4 regions of the Nonomuraea sp. NPDC049309 genome follow, and region 4 is predicted to be linked to each of the others. Evidence: riboswitches for the same ligand, from Rfam matches in the RefSeq annotation. Region 4 holds a riboswitch; each other region holds the start of a gene.
The links. Region 4 has a riboswitch for cyclic di-AMP ahead of ACGFIM_RS19570 (C40 family peptidase). Riboswitches for the same ligand answer to the same signal wherever they lie in the genome.
Positions count from the first base shown of each region.

Region 1: it holds a riboswitch for cyclic di-AMP, as region 4 does, so the genes downstream of both, ACGFIM_RS07570 (CHAP domain-containing protein) here and ACGFIM_RS19570 (C40 family peptidase) in region 4, are expected to answer to the same signal.
Region 2: it holds a riboswitch for cyclic di-AMP, as region 4 does, so the genes downstream of both, ACGFIM_RS09645 (C40 family peptidase) here and ACGFIM_RS19570 (C40 family peptidase) in region 4, are expected to answer to the same signal.
Region 3: it holds a riboswitch for cyclic di-AMP, as region 4 does, so the genes downstream of both, ACGFIM_RS32635 (C40 family peptidase) here and ACGFIM_RS19570 (C40 family peptidase) in region 4, are expected to answer to the same signal.

Region 1 covers NZ_JBICSH010000001.1:1,661,099-1,664,708, forward strand. The annotation lists gene ACGFIM_RS07560 (aldo/keto reductase) at 1-760, shown strand, start outside; gene ACGFIM_RS07565 (Gfo/Idh/MocA family protein) at 850-1,803, shown strand; cyclic di-AMP (ydaO/yuaA leader) riboswitch at 1,921-2,057, shown strand; gene ACGFIM_RS07570 (CHAP domain-containing protein) at 2,070-2,768, shown strand; gene ACGFIM_RS07575 (hypothetical protein) at 2,932-3,066, opposite strand; gene ACGFIM_RS07580 (hypothetical protein) at 3,053-3,574, shown strand.
Region 2 covers NZ_JBICSH010000001.1:2,148,359-2,151,968, reverse strand. The annotation lists gene ACGFIM_RS09650 (NlpC/P60 family protein) at 1-481, shown strand, start outside; cyclic di-AMP (ydaO/yuaA leader) riboswitch at 1,308-1,472, shown strand; gene ACGFIM_RS09645 (C40 family peptidase) at 1,567-2,073, shown strand; gene ACGFIM_RS09640 (hypothetical protein) at 2,146-2,964, shown strand; gene ACGFIM_RS09635 (M48 family metallopeptidase) at 2,976-3,610, shown strand, end outside.
Region 3 covers NZ_JBICSH010000006.1:216,588-220,197, reverse strand. The annotation lists gene ACGFIM_RS32645 (branched-chain amino acid aminotransferase) at 1-481, opposite strand, end outside; gene ACGFIM_RS32640 (3-isopropylmalate dehydrogenase) at 725-1,771, opposite strand; cyclic di-AMP (ydaO/yuaA leader) riboswitch at 1,871-2,012, shown strand; gene ACGFIM_RS32635 (C40 family peptidase) at 2,226-2,630, shown strand; gene serA (phosphoglycerate dehydrogenase) at 3,397-3,610, opposite strand, start outside.
Region 4 covers NZ_JBICSH010000002.1:1,192,233-1,195,842, forward strand. The annotation lists gene ACGFIM_RS19570 (C40 family peptidase) at 335-1,264, opposite strand; cyclic di-AMP (ydaO/yuaA leader) riboswitch at 1,387-1,535, opposite strand; gene ACGFIM_RS19575 (amino-acid N-acetyltransferase) at 1,813-2,382, shown strand; gene ACGFIM_RS19580 (RDD family protein) at 2,468-3,610, shown strand, end outside.

The DNA of each region.
Region 1 (3,610 bases), on a different contig from region 4:
GCAGGTACCGCCCGAAGAGACCGAGCAGGCGGTCCTGACCGCGCTCAAGGCCGGCTACCGGCACATCGACACCGCCGCCGCCTACGGCAACGAGGAGGGCGTGGGACGCGCGGTGCGCGCCAGCGGGCTGCCCCGCGAGAAGGTGTTCGTGACCACGAAGCTGGCCAACGGCCAGCACCACCGCGCCGAGGCCGCCTTCGAGGAGTCGCTGGCCCGGCTCGGCCTCGACTACGTCGACCTTTACCTCATCCACTGGCCGATGCCGCAGCACGACAAGTACGTGCAGGCCTGGAAGGCCATGGAGAAGATCTACCGGGACGGCCGGGCCAAGGCCATCGGCGTGTCCAACTTCACGGTCGAGACGCTCACCCGGCTCATGAACGAGGCCGACATCGTTCCCTCGATCAACCAGATCGAGCTCCATCCGTACTTCCAGCAGCGCCAGATGCGGGAGTTCCACGAGGCCAACGGCATTCTCACCGAGGCGTGGAGCCCGCTCGGCCAGGGCAGGGGGCTGCTCGACGACCCGGCGCTGCGGGTGCTGGCCGACAAGCACTGCAAGACGCCCGCGCAGATCGTGCTGCGCTGGCACCTCCAGATCGGCAACGTGGTGATCCCGAAGTCGGTCACGCCGGCCAGGATCGCCGAGAACATCGACGTCTTCGACTTCTTCCTCGACGACGAGGACCTCGCGGCCATCAGCGCGATGAACAGGGAGCAGCGGCTGGGTCCCGACCCCGACACGTTCCACGCGGTGTGAAGGTGACCGGTGTGACTGCCGGACATTTCTGATATTTCCGGCATCACCCGGCATATAAGCGTTTTTACCTTCCGGATACGATCGCCGGCGTGCGAGATTTCACTTGGGGAATAGCCGCCACCGGCGGCATCGCCCGTACCGTCGGCAAGGTGATCGTGGCGGAACCCGGCATGCGGGTGGCCGCCGTCGGATCGAGGAGTCTGGACAGGGCGCAGGCCCTGGCGGCGGAGCTGGGCGCCGAGTCGGCGTACGGCTCCTACGAGCAGCTGTGCGCGGATCCGGCGGTGGACGCCATCTACATCGCCACCCCGCACGCCCAGCACCTGCAGGTGGCCGAGGCCGCCATCGCGGCGGGCAAGGCGGTGCTGTGCGAGAAGCCGCTGGCCGCGACCGTGGACGACGCCGAGAAGATGGTGCGCCTGGCCCGCGAGGCGGGGGTCTTCCTGATGGAAGCGATGTGGATGCGGTTCAATCCGCTCATTCAGCTCATCAAGGACGACCCTCGCTTCGGCGAGATCCGGTCGGTGCAGGCGAGCTTCGGTTTCGCCCACCCCTACGACCCCGCGCACCGCCTGTGGGCGCCGGAGCTGGGCGGCGGCGCCCTGCTCGACCTGGGGATCTACCCGTTCGGGCTGGCCCAGCTCCTCCTGGGCATGCCCACCGGCCTGCACGTCACCGGTAAGCTCGCACCGAACGGCGTTGACGCGGAGGCGGCCGGCGTCTTGCTCTACCCCGACGGCAAGCACGCTCTCGTGGCGACTTCATTGCTCGGGAATTACCCGAACCAGGCCGGCGTTGTGGGTACTCAGATGCGCGCGGACATCCAGGCGCCGTTCTGGGCACCGCAGCGGATCGTGCTCTCCGGGCCCTCGATGGAGCCGGAGGAGCACGTGCTCGATCCGGCCGACAACGGTTACGCCGGAGAGCTCCGCGAAGTCCGCGCCGCCACGGCCGAAGGCAGGACCGAATCCTCGATCATGCCTCTTGACGAATCCCTTGCCATGATGGGGCTTCTGGCCGAGGCTCGCAGTCAGCTCAGCTGACTTTACTTTTATGGATTTGTAATCCTCTTGCCTCGTGTATTACCTTATGGGGCATCTTGAGGCATACGCCCGGTTTGTCCGGCTATGTCAGACCATCGCACGAAAGATCACAGGAATGTCCTGTGACCGCTGAATCCGCCACGTGCGGAACCGGGGACCCACGTCCTTTGGGGTGAATCGGCACTCCGGTGCCGTAGGGCAGCTTCCACGCCCGAACCCGTCAGCTAACCCGGTAAGCGGCATGGAAGCAAGGAGTTACCCCCTCGATGGCCAAGCACCGTCTTACCGCTGTCTCGAAGAACACCATCGCCCGCGCCGTGCTCGGCGCCGGCGTCCTGGCCTCGGCCCTCGGCGTCCCCGCCACGGCCCACGCCGACGCCTCCACCGCGGTCGCCGCGGCCACCGCCGCCAAGCACCCGGACACCGCCCGCGCCGCCCACAAGGCGGGCGAGCGCGACGAGACGAAGATCAACGTCACCGCCGACCAGGTGCTCGCGGTCGCCAGGTCGCAGATCGGCACCTCCGAGAACGCCAAGGGCGGCGGCACCCCGTACCAGCAGTGGTACGCCAACTCCCAGCGCGCGGCCGAGACCATCGCCCGCGACGGCGGCAGCCGCGCCGATTACCTGAACGCCGCCTGGTGCTCGATGTTCGTCTCCTGGGTCGGCGAGAAGACCGGCGCCCGCCCGCAGGTCGGCTGGGACGCCTGGACCGTCGCCCACGCCAAGTGGTTCGCCGCCAACAAGCGCTTCGGCCACGAGGCCAAGCCTGGCGCCGTGGTGTTCTTCTCCTGGAAGGGCGGCAAGTCGCTGAACGACATCCAGCACGTCGGCTTCGTCGTCAAGGACAACCGCGACGGCACCATCACCACCATCGAGGGCAACACCGGCAACGGCAAGGTCGAGGAGCGGGTCCGGCCGAAGTCGCAGGTCGTCGGCTACGGCTACCCCGAGTACGCCTCCTGACGCACTCCCACCGGTGGGTGCTCCCACCTTCTTCGTGACGGCAGAACGCGCGTCCCCTCCCCGGGGCGCGCGTTTCGTCGTCCGGGGCTCTCGAACGCCCGGCGCCGCGTCTCGCCATCGGGGCTCTCGAACGTCGGGGCTCTAACGCCCGCGCCGCGTTTCGTCATCCCGGGACGTCGAACGCCCGGCGCCGGACCACGTCGAGCTCGGCGTAGAGCCCCGGGACCGCGACGAGCTCGTCATGCGTGCCGCACCGCACGATGCGGCCCCCGTCGAACACGACAATGAGATCCGCCATCCGCACCGCCGGAAAACGGTGGGTGATCAGCAGCGTGACGGCCCCGGGCGGCTCTTCGCCGCCTCGGGCTCTCGGACGGGGCGTCCGGCGCCGCGGTCGGCTCGTCCAGCAGCACCACCAGCAGCCGCGGCGCCGTACGCATCGAGCCTCGGGCGAGCGCCAGCCGCTGCCGCTGCCCGCCGGAGAGCCGCACGCCGCCCTCGAACGTCTCGCCCGGCTCGGTCTCCAGGCCGCGCGGAAATTCTCCGGCCACCGGGCGGGCGTCCGCGCGTTCCAGCGCCGCCCGGACGGCCGCGAGGCCGTGCAGGGCGAGCCGCAGGTCGCCTTGCACGTGCGGGCGTTCGAGCCGGGCGAGCGGCATGGCCGCGACTGCGGCGCGCACCCGGTGGCGCAGCTCCCCGTCGATCCGCCGGACCACGGCGGCCCCGCGGGCTCCAGCAGCGCGGTGCAGAGCTCCTGGGCTTGCAGCACCAGCAGCAGGGCGACGAGCGGGCCCGCCCCGCCGTAGGCGACCAGGCGGCCGAGCGGAAACGTGGCGAGCGGC
Region 2 (3,610 bases), on a different contig from region 4:
CGTTCAAAAAGAGCGCGCGGAGGTGCTCAAGCTCATCGCGCAGCAGAAGAAGCTGCTCGACAAGCTGGGCGCCTACAATCCGGGCAACCCCAACAGCACCGGGCTCAAGTACACCGGGCCCGCGTCGGGGAGCGCCGCGGCGGTGCTGCGGTTCGCGTACGCGCAGATCGGCAAGCCGTACGTGTTCGGCGGCACCGGTCCGGGCGGGTACGACTGCTCGGGGCTCACTCAGGCGGCGTGGGCGGCCGCGGGCGTGCGGCTACCGCGTACGACCTGGCAGCAGTGGGCCTGGGGCGCGAACCGGCGGGTGTCGCTGGACGACCTCCAGCCTGGTGATCTCATCTTCAGCGAGGGTTTGGGGCACGTCAGTATCTATGCGGGCAACGGGCAGATCGTCCACGCCCCGCAGACGGGCGACGTCGTCAAGGTCGTCAAGCTCTCCGAGTACGGCCGCCGCCTCGTCGGCGCGATCCGCCCGTAAGGCTGACGCGTGCGGGGAGACCCGCGCTTCGCGCACCCGTTTCTCCGGTGACGGCCCGCTCGTGCCGAGGTTCACGACCTCGGACGGGCGGGCCGGCCGCTTTTCGCGGCACGCTTGCGAAGCCACCGTCTCCGCTCTTCGGCCGGTTCACTAAGAGACCGGGCCGGTAGGGGCCGGACCTGAGACGCGGCTCCGCCCGTACCTGAGACGCGGCTCCGCCCGCACCTCCGACGGCGCCGACTGGCGCGACCCGGCCGAGCGGACGGATTCCCAGAGTCGTTTTCATGATCTGTCGCATTCAGGACCGCTATTCGCTTTAGTCGCCGTTTCTCCGAGTGTGATATACGTCGCTCTCCTTCTACGATGCGGCATCGTAGTGGCGCCAAGGTGCGGGCCGTAGACCGTGGTGAAGGCGCGATCTTGCTGCTAGGACGTGTCGGAAAAAGGGGAAATTTCGAAAGGTGCATCCTGTCGCGGTGGTCATTCGCGCCGGCGGGCGGCCGTGCGGGAACGGGGTTCACATTTGTGACGCAGGTGACAGATGTGACTGATGAGACCTTACAAAGGGGCGGGAATGGAATTGTGAGTGAGGTCACATTTCGGTCACGGGATCTGGGGTCCCAGCAGCGGTTCCGAGTCTGACAAATACCTCTATCTGATCTTTACAGCGTTACTTGGGCTTTGCCGATTCGTGACCGTTCGGCGTAACTTCTGGCGTCGCGGCGGACAAGCCATGTCGTCGCGAACCGATCATCGGTCACTCCCGATGTGAGACAGATACATATCCGCCGGTCGGCCCCGACATCCCCATCGCACGCATCGATCGGGGCGTGACCTGCCGAATCCGTGCAGCCAGGAGGCACGGAGCCGGGGACCCAGCGATCCCGCGTTCCCCAAGGGATCAGGGGTGAATCGGCGCGCCATCGCGCCGTAGGGCGACTTCCACGCCCGAATCCGTCAGCTAACCCGGTAGGCGTTCGTGGAAGACCCAAGGAGAAATCCTGTCTGAATCCCCGCAGAACCCCCGCCTGTCCCGCCTTGCCCTGAGTGGTGTCGCACTCACGTTGACTGTGACAGCCGGAGGTATGGTCCTCCATGCCCCCGAGGCTCAGGCGGCGACGACCCGCGACGCCGGTGCGGCGGCCGGAGCGACGGTGAAGGCGGCCACCACCGCCCGCACCACCGCCTCGGCCAAGGCCCGTAAGAGGGCCGCCAAGGCCGCCCGGCAGAGGGCGAGGGCCGGCAAGGCCGTCGCCGTGGCCAAGAAGCAGATCGGTGACCCGTACCGTTACGGGGCCGCCGGACCCGGTGCCTTCGACTGCTCCGGTCTCGTCCAGTACGCCTGGAGGAAGGCCGGCGTCAAGCTCCCGCGCGTGGCGAGCAGCCAGTTCGCCCGCGTCAGGAAGAAGGTCTCCTGGCGCAATCTCCAGCCTGGTGACCTGATGTTCTTCAACGGGCTCGGCCATGTGGGCATGTACGTCGGCAAAGGCAAGATGATCCATTCACCTCGGACGGGTGAACGGGTACGCATCGACAAGCTGAGCGGATGGCGTAAGGCGTCCTTCGTCGGCGCCGTCCGTCCCGGCGCGTGAAGAAGCCCCGTCCGGATCCTCTCCGATCCGGGCGGGGCTCTCGCGTGCCGGGGACGGCCTACCATCGGGGCTGTGCCCGAGCAGGTGAGCCGACGTGCCGTGGCGGCCGGGCTGGTGCTCGCCGCCGTCTCCCTCGCGCCGGCCGCCGCTCCGCTGCCCGGCGCGCCGATCCTGCCCCAGGCGGTACGCGGCCTGTGGCCCGGCCCGTACGCCGTGCGCCGCGGCAGGTGGTCCACGGTCGTGGGCCACGACGCCACGGGGCTCGGCGAGCTGGCGCGCAGGGCCGACACGGCGGGCCGCCGGGTCTCGGCGGTGCTCGCCCGCCCCGTACGCCCCTTGATCGTCGTACCGGCCGGCGCCCGCGAGGCGGCCGCGCTGGCCCGGGTGGGCGGCGTGGACGGCCTGGCGGCACTGGCCGACGGCGAACGGGTGATCGTCGTGCCCGAGTCGTTCGCCAGGCTCAACCCCACGGGCAGGGACGTCGTCCTCGCCCACGAGCTCACCCACGTCGTCGCCGGCACCGCGGGCCTGCCCGTCTGGCTGTACGAGGGCTTCGCCGACTACGTCGCCTACCGCGACGCCGGGCTGCCCGTGACGGTCGCCGCCGCCGAGCTGGCCGCCGAGGTGCGGGCCGGACGCCTCCCGACCGATCTGCCGGGGCCTGCGGCTTTCGCGGCGAACGGCGCCGACCCGGCCGCGCTCGCCCGGGCGTACCAGGAGGCCTGGCTGGCGTGTCGCTTCCTCGCTGACCGGTTCGGTGAGGGGACCCTGGTGAGGCTCTACCGTGCGGCCCGCGCACGCGGGACCGATCGGGCACTCGCCGCGCTCGGGCTCTCCGTCGCGACGCTGACCGCGCGGTGGCGCGCGTACGTGCGGGATCAGCTCGTGTGAAGGGGAGGCAGATGAGCGAACGACAACACCCGGACGGCCGGGAGACGGACCGCGCGGAGGCCGAGGGGGCGAAGGACGGCACCCGGGCGGCTGAGGAGGCGCTGGCCACGGTGGGCGCCACCCACCCGCCCGGTGCGCCCGCCGGAGGCGGCGCCCAGGACGCGGAGGCCGCAGGCGGGCAGGAGGGCGCGCGGACCCCGGACGAAAAGGCCGCGGCAGGCGGCGCGCAGGCGGACCCGCCGGCCTCGGACCCGCCGGCCTTGGACTCGCCGGCCTCGGACGCGGACGGCGGAAAGGCGGACGTTCAGCGCTTGACCAGCGGGAAGGGGGCGGGCATGGACGAACGCGGAACGACCACCCCGGCCCTGCGCCGCCAGGCGGCCCTGGCGCTGGTGCTGCTCGGCATCGTGATCATCGCCGTGGCCGCGTTCACCACGCCCTGGGACGTGCTGACCGGAGGGCCGCCCGATCCGGCCCGCGACTTCACCGCCGCCCAGATCGCCAAGGGAGAGGCGTTCGACGCGGCGACCAGCCTGCCGAGCTACCTGTCGCTGGCGCTCACCCTCATCTCCGCCGGGGTGCTGGTGGCCACCCCGTTCGGCGCGAAGGTACTGGCCTGGCTGAGGGGCCCGTGGTGGCTGCGGGT
Region 3 (3,610 bases), on a different contig from region 4:
GCCAGTTGACGCCCAGCCCGACCTGCGTGGCGATCATGAAGGGCCGCAGGTAGAGGCTGTGCCCCTCGGTGGTGGGCACCCACTCCTTGTCGGTGTCGACGAGCAGCTCGAGCGACTCGACGAACGTCTCCTCCGGCAGCTCGGGCATGGCCATGCGCTGGGCCGAGCGGTTGAAGCGGCGGGCGTTGGCGTACGGGCGGAACATCACGATCGAGCCATTGGCCTGCCGGTACGCCTTGAGGCCCTCGAACAGCTCCTGGGCGTAGTGGAAGACCGCAGTGGCGGGGTCGAGGGTGAGCGGCCCGTACGGCGTGAGCCGCGCGTCGTGCCAGCCCTGACCCTCGGTGTAATCGATCGAGACCATGTGATCGGTGAAGATCTGCCCGAAACCGGGGTTCGCCAGTACCTGCTCCCGCTCGGCCGCGGTGCGAGCGTGGTCGGATAGCTGCACGTCGAAGCTGAGCTTCTGAGCGACGGTCATGACGACGATCCTTCTCTCTGCGATCTACCGAATCTAACGGAGCTGTCCGCCGGCTGCGGTGCTGCGCGACTGCCGCGGGGCGGCCGTGCCGGAGGCAGTCCGTACTTCCTATTGTCTCGCTATATGGGATGGCAAGGGGTCAATCGTGCATTAAGCGCACTTTTCCCCGGTGCTGGGGACACCAAAAAGCGCCCGGCAGTCCGTCCTAGGGCCGCCGGGCGCTCGTGAATCGGCTAGGCGACCCTAGCCGGCTACTCGCGCGGTGATGTCGTCGCCGATCTGCTGCGTGCTGCGCGGGCCGGCGCCCTCGGCACGCGCCGCGATGTCGGCGGCGACCGCCTGCTCCACCTTGGCCGCCTCAGCGCTCAGGCCGAGGTGGTCGAGGAGCATGGCGACGGACAGGATGGTCGCGGTCGGGTCGGCCTTGCCCTGGCCGGCGATGTCGGGCGCGCTGCCGTGAACGGGCTCGAACATGCTGGGCGCGGCGCCGGTGGGGTTGATGTTGCCGCTGGCGGCCAGGCCGATGCCGCCCGCGATGGCGGCGCCGAGGTCGGTGATGATGTCGCCGAAGAGGTTGTCGGTGACGACCACGTCGAAGCGCTCGGGCTGGGTGACGAAGAACATCGAGGCGGCGTCGATGTGGGAGTAGTCGACGCTGACCTCGGGGTAGTCGGCGGCCACGCGGTCGACCGTGCGCTGCCACAGGTCGCCCGCGTAGGTGAGGACGTTCGTCTTGTGGACGAGCGTGATCTTCTTGCGGGGGCGCGACTGCGCCTTGTCGAAGGCGTAGCGCACCACGCGCTCGACGCCGTAGGCGGTGTTGAGCGACTCCTGGGTGGCGATCTCGTGCGGGGTGCCGCGCCGCATGGCGCCGCCGGTGCCGGCGTAGAGGCCCTCGGTGCCCTCGCGGACGACGATCATGTCGATGTTCTCGGGCGGCGTGTCGGCCAGCGGGGTGCGCACGCCGGGGAAGAGCTTGACCGGGCGCAGGTTGACGTAGTGGTCGAACTCGAACCGCAGCCGCAGCAGCAGGTCGCGCTCCAGGATGCCGGGCGGCACACTGGGGTCGCCGACGGCGCCGAGCAGGATGGCGTCGTAGCCGCGCAGCTCCTGGAGCACCGAGTCGGGCAACGTCTCGCCGGTGCGGTGATAGCGGGCGGCGCCCAGGTCATAGTGGGTGGGCTCGATCTTCGTACCCACCGCCTCCAGGACCTTGAGTCCTTCTGCGACGACCTCGGTGCCGATGCCGTCACCGGGGATGACAGCCAAGCGGATGTTACGCGACTCCATGGGCGGTACCTTACCGGCTCGTCTCGACTGACGAACACATCATCTCATTGTCCGGACGTCCGATTTTAGACGCATTGCGACCTTTTGACCGTTTCGTTAGAGTCCGTCAGGCCTAATCCACGCAGCGGGTGCGTGGAGCCGGGGACCCAACCTCCCCCAGGGGCGAATCGGCACACGCCGTAGGGCTGTCTTCCAGGCCCGAGCCCGTCAGCTAACCCGGTCGGCCACGTGGAAGGACAGACCCCTGTCTCGCATCGCCATCGCCCTGGCGGGCGTCGCCGCCGGGCTCATCGCACTCCCCTCTCCGGCCTCCGCCGACCCCGGCAAAGGCCGCGACCACGCCGGCCAGGACACCAAGCCGGCCGGCCCGATCACCCTCACCGGCCCCCAGGTCAAGCGCATCCAGCTAAAGCGCCTGCCCAAGCCCGCCTGGAAGGTCGCGCTCAGGTTCGCCATGCGCCAGCGCGGCACCCCGTACGTGTGGGGCGGCACCGGCAACGGCGGCTACGACTGCTCCGGGCTCATGCTCAGGGCGTACGGGAAGGCGGGGATCCACCTGCCGCGCACCGCCGCCGAGCAGTACCACGCGTTCTCCCGGAAGATCGGCTGGAACCAGCTCAAGCCCGGTGACCTGGTCTTCTTCAGCGGCCTCGGCCACGTGGGCATGATCTCCAAGCCCGGATACATGGTGCACGCGCCGCACTCAGGCGACGTGGTGAAGGAGGAGAAGCTCTCCGAGTGGCGCCGTCAGGCGTTCGTCGGCGCGGTCAGGCCGGACCCCAAGGGCGTCCGCCGGTGGGCCAAGGAGCTCGAACGGCGCAAGGAACCCGCACCGCCGATGCTCACCGCCACCCTCTGAGCGTGCACCCGTGAGGCCCGCCGGACCACACCGCGCGAACTCCGGCCGAACTCCGGCACCTGACCGTGAACCCGGCCGAACCGCGGCGGCACTCCGGCGACTCATCGGCCCCGTGCGACGGGCGCGGGGCCGCTCGTGCTCACCTGCTCTGCGGGGCTCCGCCGTTGTCGCGCCGGTCCAGGGCCATCTGGACGGCCTCCGTGGCCTCGTCCTCGTGGTCCTCGGCACGGTTGTAGGCATACATCTCGTACATGTGACTCATCTCGCTTCGCGGACGCGTTCCTGAACAAGAGGGGGAAGCCGGGCTCCGGTCGCGAGCCCGATCGGGCCTGATCTCGTGGTCCGGGTTGCGGACCAGGCGAAGGGACTTAACGGCCGACACATGCGCCGCTCACCGCGGCGGGTACGTCGACCTGCCCTAACAGGCCCCGCCGCGGCAGGTAATGAGTACGAGAACCTGGCGCATCACCGCCACAGTACCCGAGGATGAAGCTTGGATGTCCTACTATCTCGCATCCTGAGACAGAAAAGGGCCGCCACCCGAAACGGGTGACGGCCCTTCGCAGGTCATCAGGGGTGTGCCCCGAGCCGGTCGGCCGAAAGCGCGGCCTCCGGCCCACCTCATTCAGGTCCGCTGCGCGACCCTCCGGATCGGCCGGGAGCCGGTTCGCCGTGGAGGACTTCCCTCTCCACGACCACGACCCGGATGCGCGGCCCTCCGCCCGGCCGGGAGGCGGTTCGCCTCTCCCGGCCGGGCGGAGTCGGCTCAGTCCTCCAGGTCCACCGAGCGGCCGCTCTCGGCGCCGATCTCGGCGCCGATCTGCTCGACCACGTCGGCCGGGATCGCCGAGTCGACGGTCAGCGCGATGAGCGCCTTGCCGCCCTTGACGTCGCGGGCCACCTGCATCGAGGCGATGTTGATGCCGTGCTCGCCGAGCAGCCGGCCGACCACGCCGACGACGCCGGGGCGGTCGGTGTAG
Region 4 (3,610 bases):
CGGGGTACACGTGAGGCGCCCCGCAATTCGCGTGAGGCCTTCGCAGGGGTGAGGCCTTCGCAGGGTTTGCGTGAGACCCCGCAGGGTTTGGCGTGAGGCCCCGGCAGCGTTCGGGTGAGGCCCCCCGGGGAGTTTGCGTGAGGCCCCGGCAGCGTTCGGGTGAGGCCCCCGCGGAGTTAGCGTGAGGCGCCCCGCAGGGTTTGTGTGAGGCCTCCGCACGGTTTTGACGTGAGGCGCCCCGGTCGGGTTCGCGTGAGAGCCCCGTCGGGAGGGCGGGGCGAAGGGGCCGCCCGGGGCCCGCGCGAGGCGGGACCCGCGGGCCGCTCCGGGAGGCTCAGTCGGCGATGCGGACCGCGCCCGCGTAGGGCCTGTTCGCGATGGAGGCGATGCGGACGACGTCGCCGGTGCGCGGGGCGTGGATCATCATCCCGCCGCCGAGGTAGATGCCCACGTGGTGCAGGTCGCTGTAGAAGAACACGAGGTCGCCGGCGCGCAGCTCGGAGCGGTCGATGTGCCGCCCGGCCGTCCACTGGCTGCCGGTGTAGTGCGGCAGCGAGATGCCGACCTGCTGGTAGGCCGCCATGACCAGGCCGCTGCAGTCGTAGGAGTTGGGGCCGTCGGCGCCCCAGACGTACGGCTTGAGCTGCTGCGTCAGCGCCCACCTCGCGGCCTGGGCGGCCTTGCCGCTGCCCGGGATGGGCAGGTCGACGCGCTGGGCGCGGGTGCCGGGCCGGCCCGCCTCGCCGAGGGCGCGGCGGAACAGGTTGCTCTCGACCTTGGCCACCAGCTTGGTGATCTTGTCGCGCTTGGCGCCGAGGTCGGCGATCAGCTTCTCGACCTCGGCGATGCGGGTCTTGGCGCTCGCCCTGGCGCGCTCCGCGGCCTGCCTGGCCTTGGTGACCTGGTTGACGGCCTCGCCCTGCTGCTGCTCCAGCACGTACGTGGTGGCGGCGCGGTCGAGGAACGTGTCGGGGTCGTCGGAGGTGGTGAAGGCCAGGATGCGGCTGAGCCCGCCGGTGATGTAGGCGTTCTCGGCCAGGGCGGCCGCCTTGGCGCGCTTGGCGGCGAGATCGGCCTCGCTGGCGGCCAGGGTCTTCTTCGCGGCCTCAGCGGCCCTCTTGGCGCTCTTGAGCTTCTCCCGCTGGCCGTTGTACTGCTCGGACAGCTGCTCGATCTCGGTGTGCATCTTCTCGACCTGCTTGGCCAGGTCTTGAAGCGAGGGCTTGGGGTCGGCGGATGCCGAGCCGACGGGAGTCGCGACCATCAACGCCGCGAGTGTGACACTTATTACACCGAGCAGGCGGGATCGCCGTGCGGCGCGTTTCGGAGGGCGGGCGTGCTTGCCCGCCGTCGTCCTCTCACGCTCGCGCGTACGCTTCACCAACCAGCTCCTTCCATCGGCGCCTGCCGGGTTAGCTGACGGGTTCGGGCCGGAGCAGCCCTACCGGACGGTGCGGATTCACCCCGGGCGGCGTTGGGGGCGCCGCCGGCGGTTCCCCGGCTCCTCCTTGTGGAGGATTAGGCGTGTCGCCCGCGCGCGACACGCGGGGAACATCGTCGCTGGACACTAATGCACTCCGGGTTCGTGCTCAACCAGAACTACAGACTCTGTTGAGGTTTCACAACCGAAGGGTCACAAGGTGATCTCGTGGCGGGCCGTACAGAAGTGGTTTTATGCCGGATTTGGCGTGACTTCAGATGGGCTGCACGCCTGCTCGGAGCGCGTGCTCGGATGAGCACGAGTTGTTACAGCATGGGGCGAGACGTGGGAGTTAGGGCCGAGCCGTAATGACATCTGTACCCTGGAGGGCCATGGAGCAGGTGGCCGAACTGACAGCAGCCGAGACCGCGGTCGTGGTCCGGCGCGCCCGCACACCCGACGTGCGGGCCATCAGGAGGCTTGTGGACACCTACGCGGGAGCGGGCCCGCGGCTCCTGAAGAAGGCCACCGTCACCCTGTACGAGGACGTGCAGGAGTTCTGGGTGGCCGAACGGGGCGGGCAGGTCGTCGGCTGCGGCGCGCTCCACGTGCTCTGGGAGGATCTCGCCGAGGTCCGGACCGTGGCCGTGGATCCGGAGTGTCAGGGCATGGGCGTCGGCCGCCGGATCGTCTCGGCGCTCATACAGCAGGCGAAAGATCTGGGTCTGCAGCGTGTATTCTGTCTGACTTTTGAGGTCGACTTCTTCGCACGGCTCGGCTTTCGCCGGATTCAGGGCACGCCGGTCTCACCCGAGGTGTACGCCGAACTGCTGGCCTCGTACGACGAGGGTGTGGCGGAGTTTCTCGATCTCGAACACGTCAAACCGAACACCCTGGGCAACACCCGCATGCTGCTCCATCTGACATCGGGTGACGCGGACCCTGACCAGACGGAAAGGTGATTGTTGATACCTATGTCGATACGTTGGGCAGCACAGGCATGTGTCCTGACACGTGCCACATGCGCACTTGAAGCGAGGTGACACGGTGAGCACCGGACAGCCGCCGTATCCACAGGACGAATCCGGCGAGAATTCTGCACCCGGCACCCCTTACGGGCCGCAGAACGCGGGCCGCCACCCCGGCGCGCCCGACCCGGACGCGACTGTGGTCGGCTACCGGGCGGACGACGCCTACGGGCAGCAGCCCCAGTACGGACAGCAACAGCAGTACGGCTATGGGCAGCAGCAGCCGTCCCAGCCGGGATACGGCCAGCAGCAGCCCCCCTATGGCCAGCAGCAACTCCCTTACGGGCAGCAGGGCTACGGGCAGCAGCCGCAGCAGGGCTACGGACAGCAGGGCTACCCCCAGCAGGGCTACGACCCCCAGCAGCAGGCTTACGGCCAGCAGCCGCAGTCCCAGCCCGGCTACGGGCAGCAGCCTCCCTCCGGCCAGCAGGGCTACGACCAGCAGGCGCCGTACGGGCAGCAGCCCCAGTCACAGCCGGGCTACGGTCAGGGCTACGACGCCCAGCAGCAGTACGGCCAGCAGCAGGGCTACGGCCAGCAGCCGCAGTCCCAGCCCGGCTATGGACAGCAGCCCCCGTCTCAGCCCGGGTACGGTCAGCAGCCGCAGTCCCAGCCGGGTTACGGTCAGGGCTACGACGCCCAGCAGCAGTACGGCCAGCAGCAGGGCTACGGGCAGCAGGGCTATGACGCCCAGCAGCAGTACGGCCAGCCCGGCTACGGCCAGCAGCAGCCGCAGTCCCAGCCCGGCTACGCCCAGCCCGGGTACGGCCAGCAGGGCTACGACGCCCAGCAGCAGTACGGCCAGCCCGGCTACGGCCAGCCGCAGCCCTACGGTCAGCAGGGCTACGGGCAGCCCGGCTACGGCCAGCCCTACGGCCAGCCGATCGGGGTGCAGCCTCCGGGCGCGCCGGCGCCGCTCGCGGAGTGGTGGCAGCGGCTGCTCGCCAGGATGCTCGACGGTGTGATCTTCGGCGTCGTGATGTTCGTGGTGTCGCTGGTGCTGACGCCGCTGCTGTACCCGACGTACGACTCGCTCACGGGCGCCACGAGCGGGCTCACGTCCGCGCTGCTGTACTACGTGGTGTTCGCCATCGTCTTCAGTGCGATCATCGTCGTCTACGACTTCGTTCTGACGAAGTCGAAGGGCCAGACGGTCGGCAAG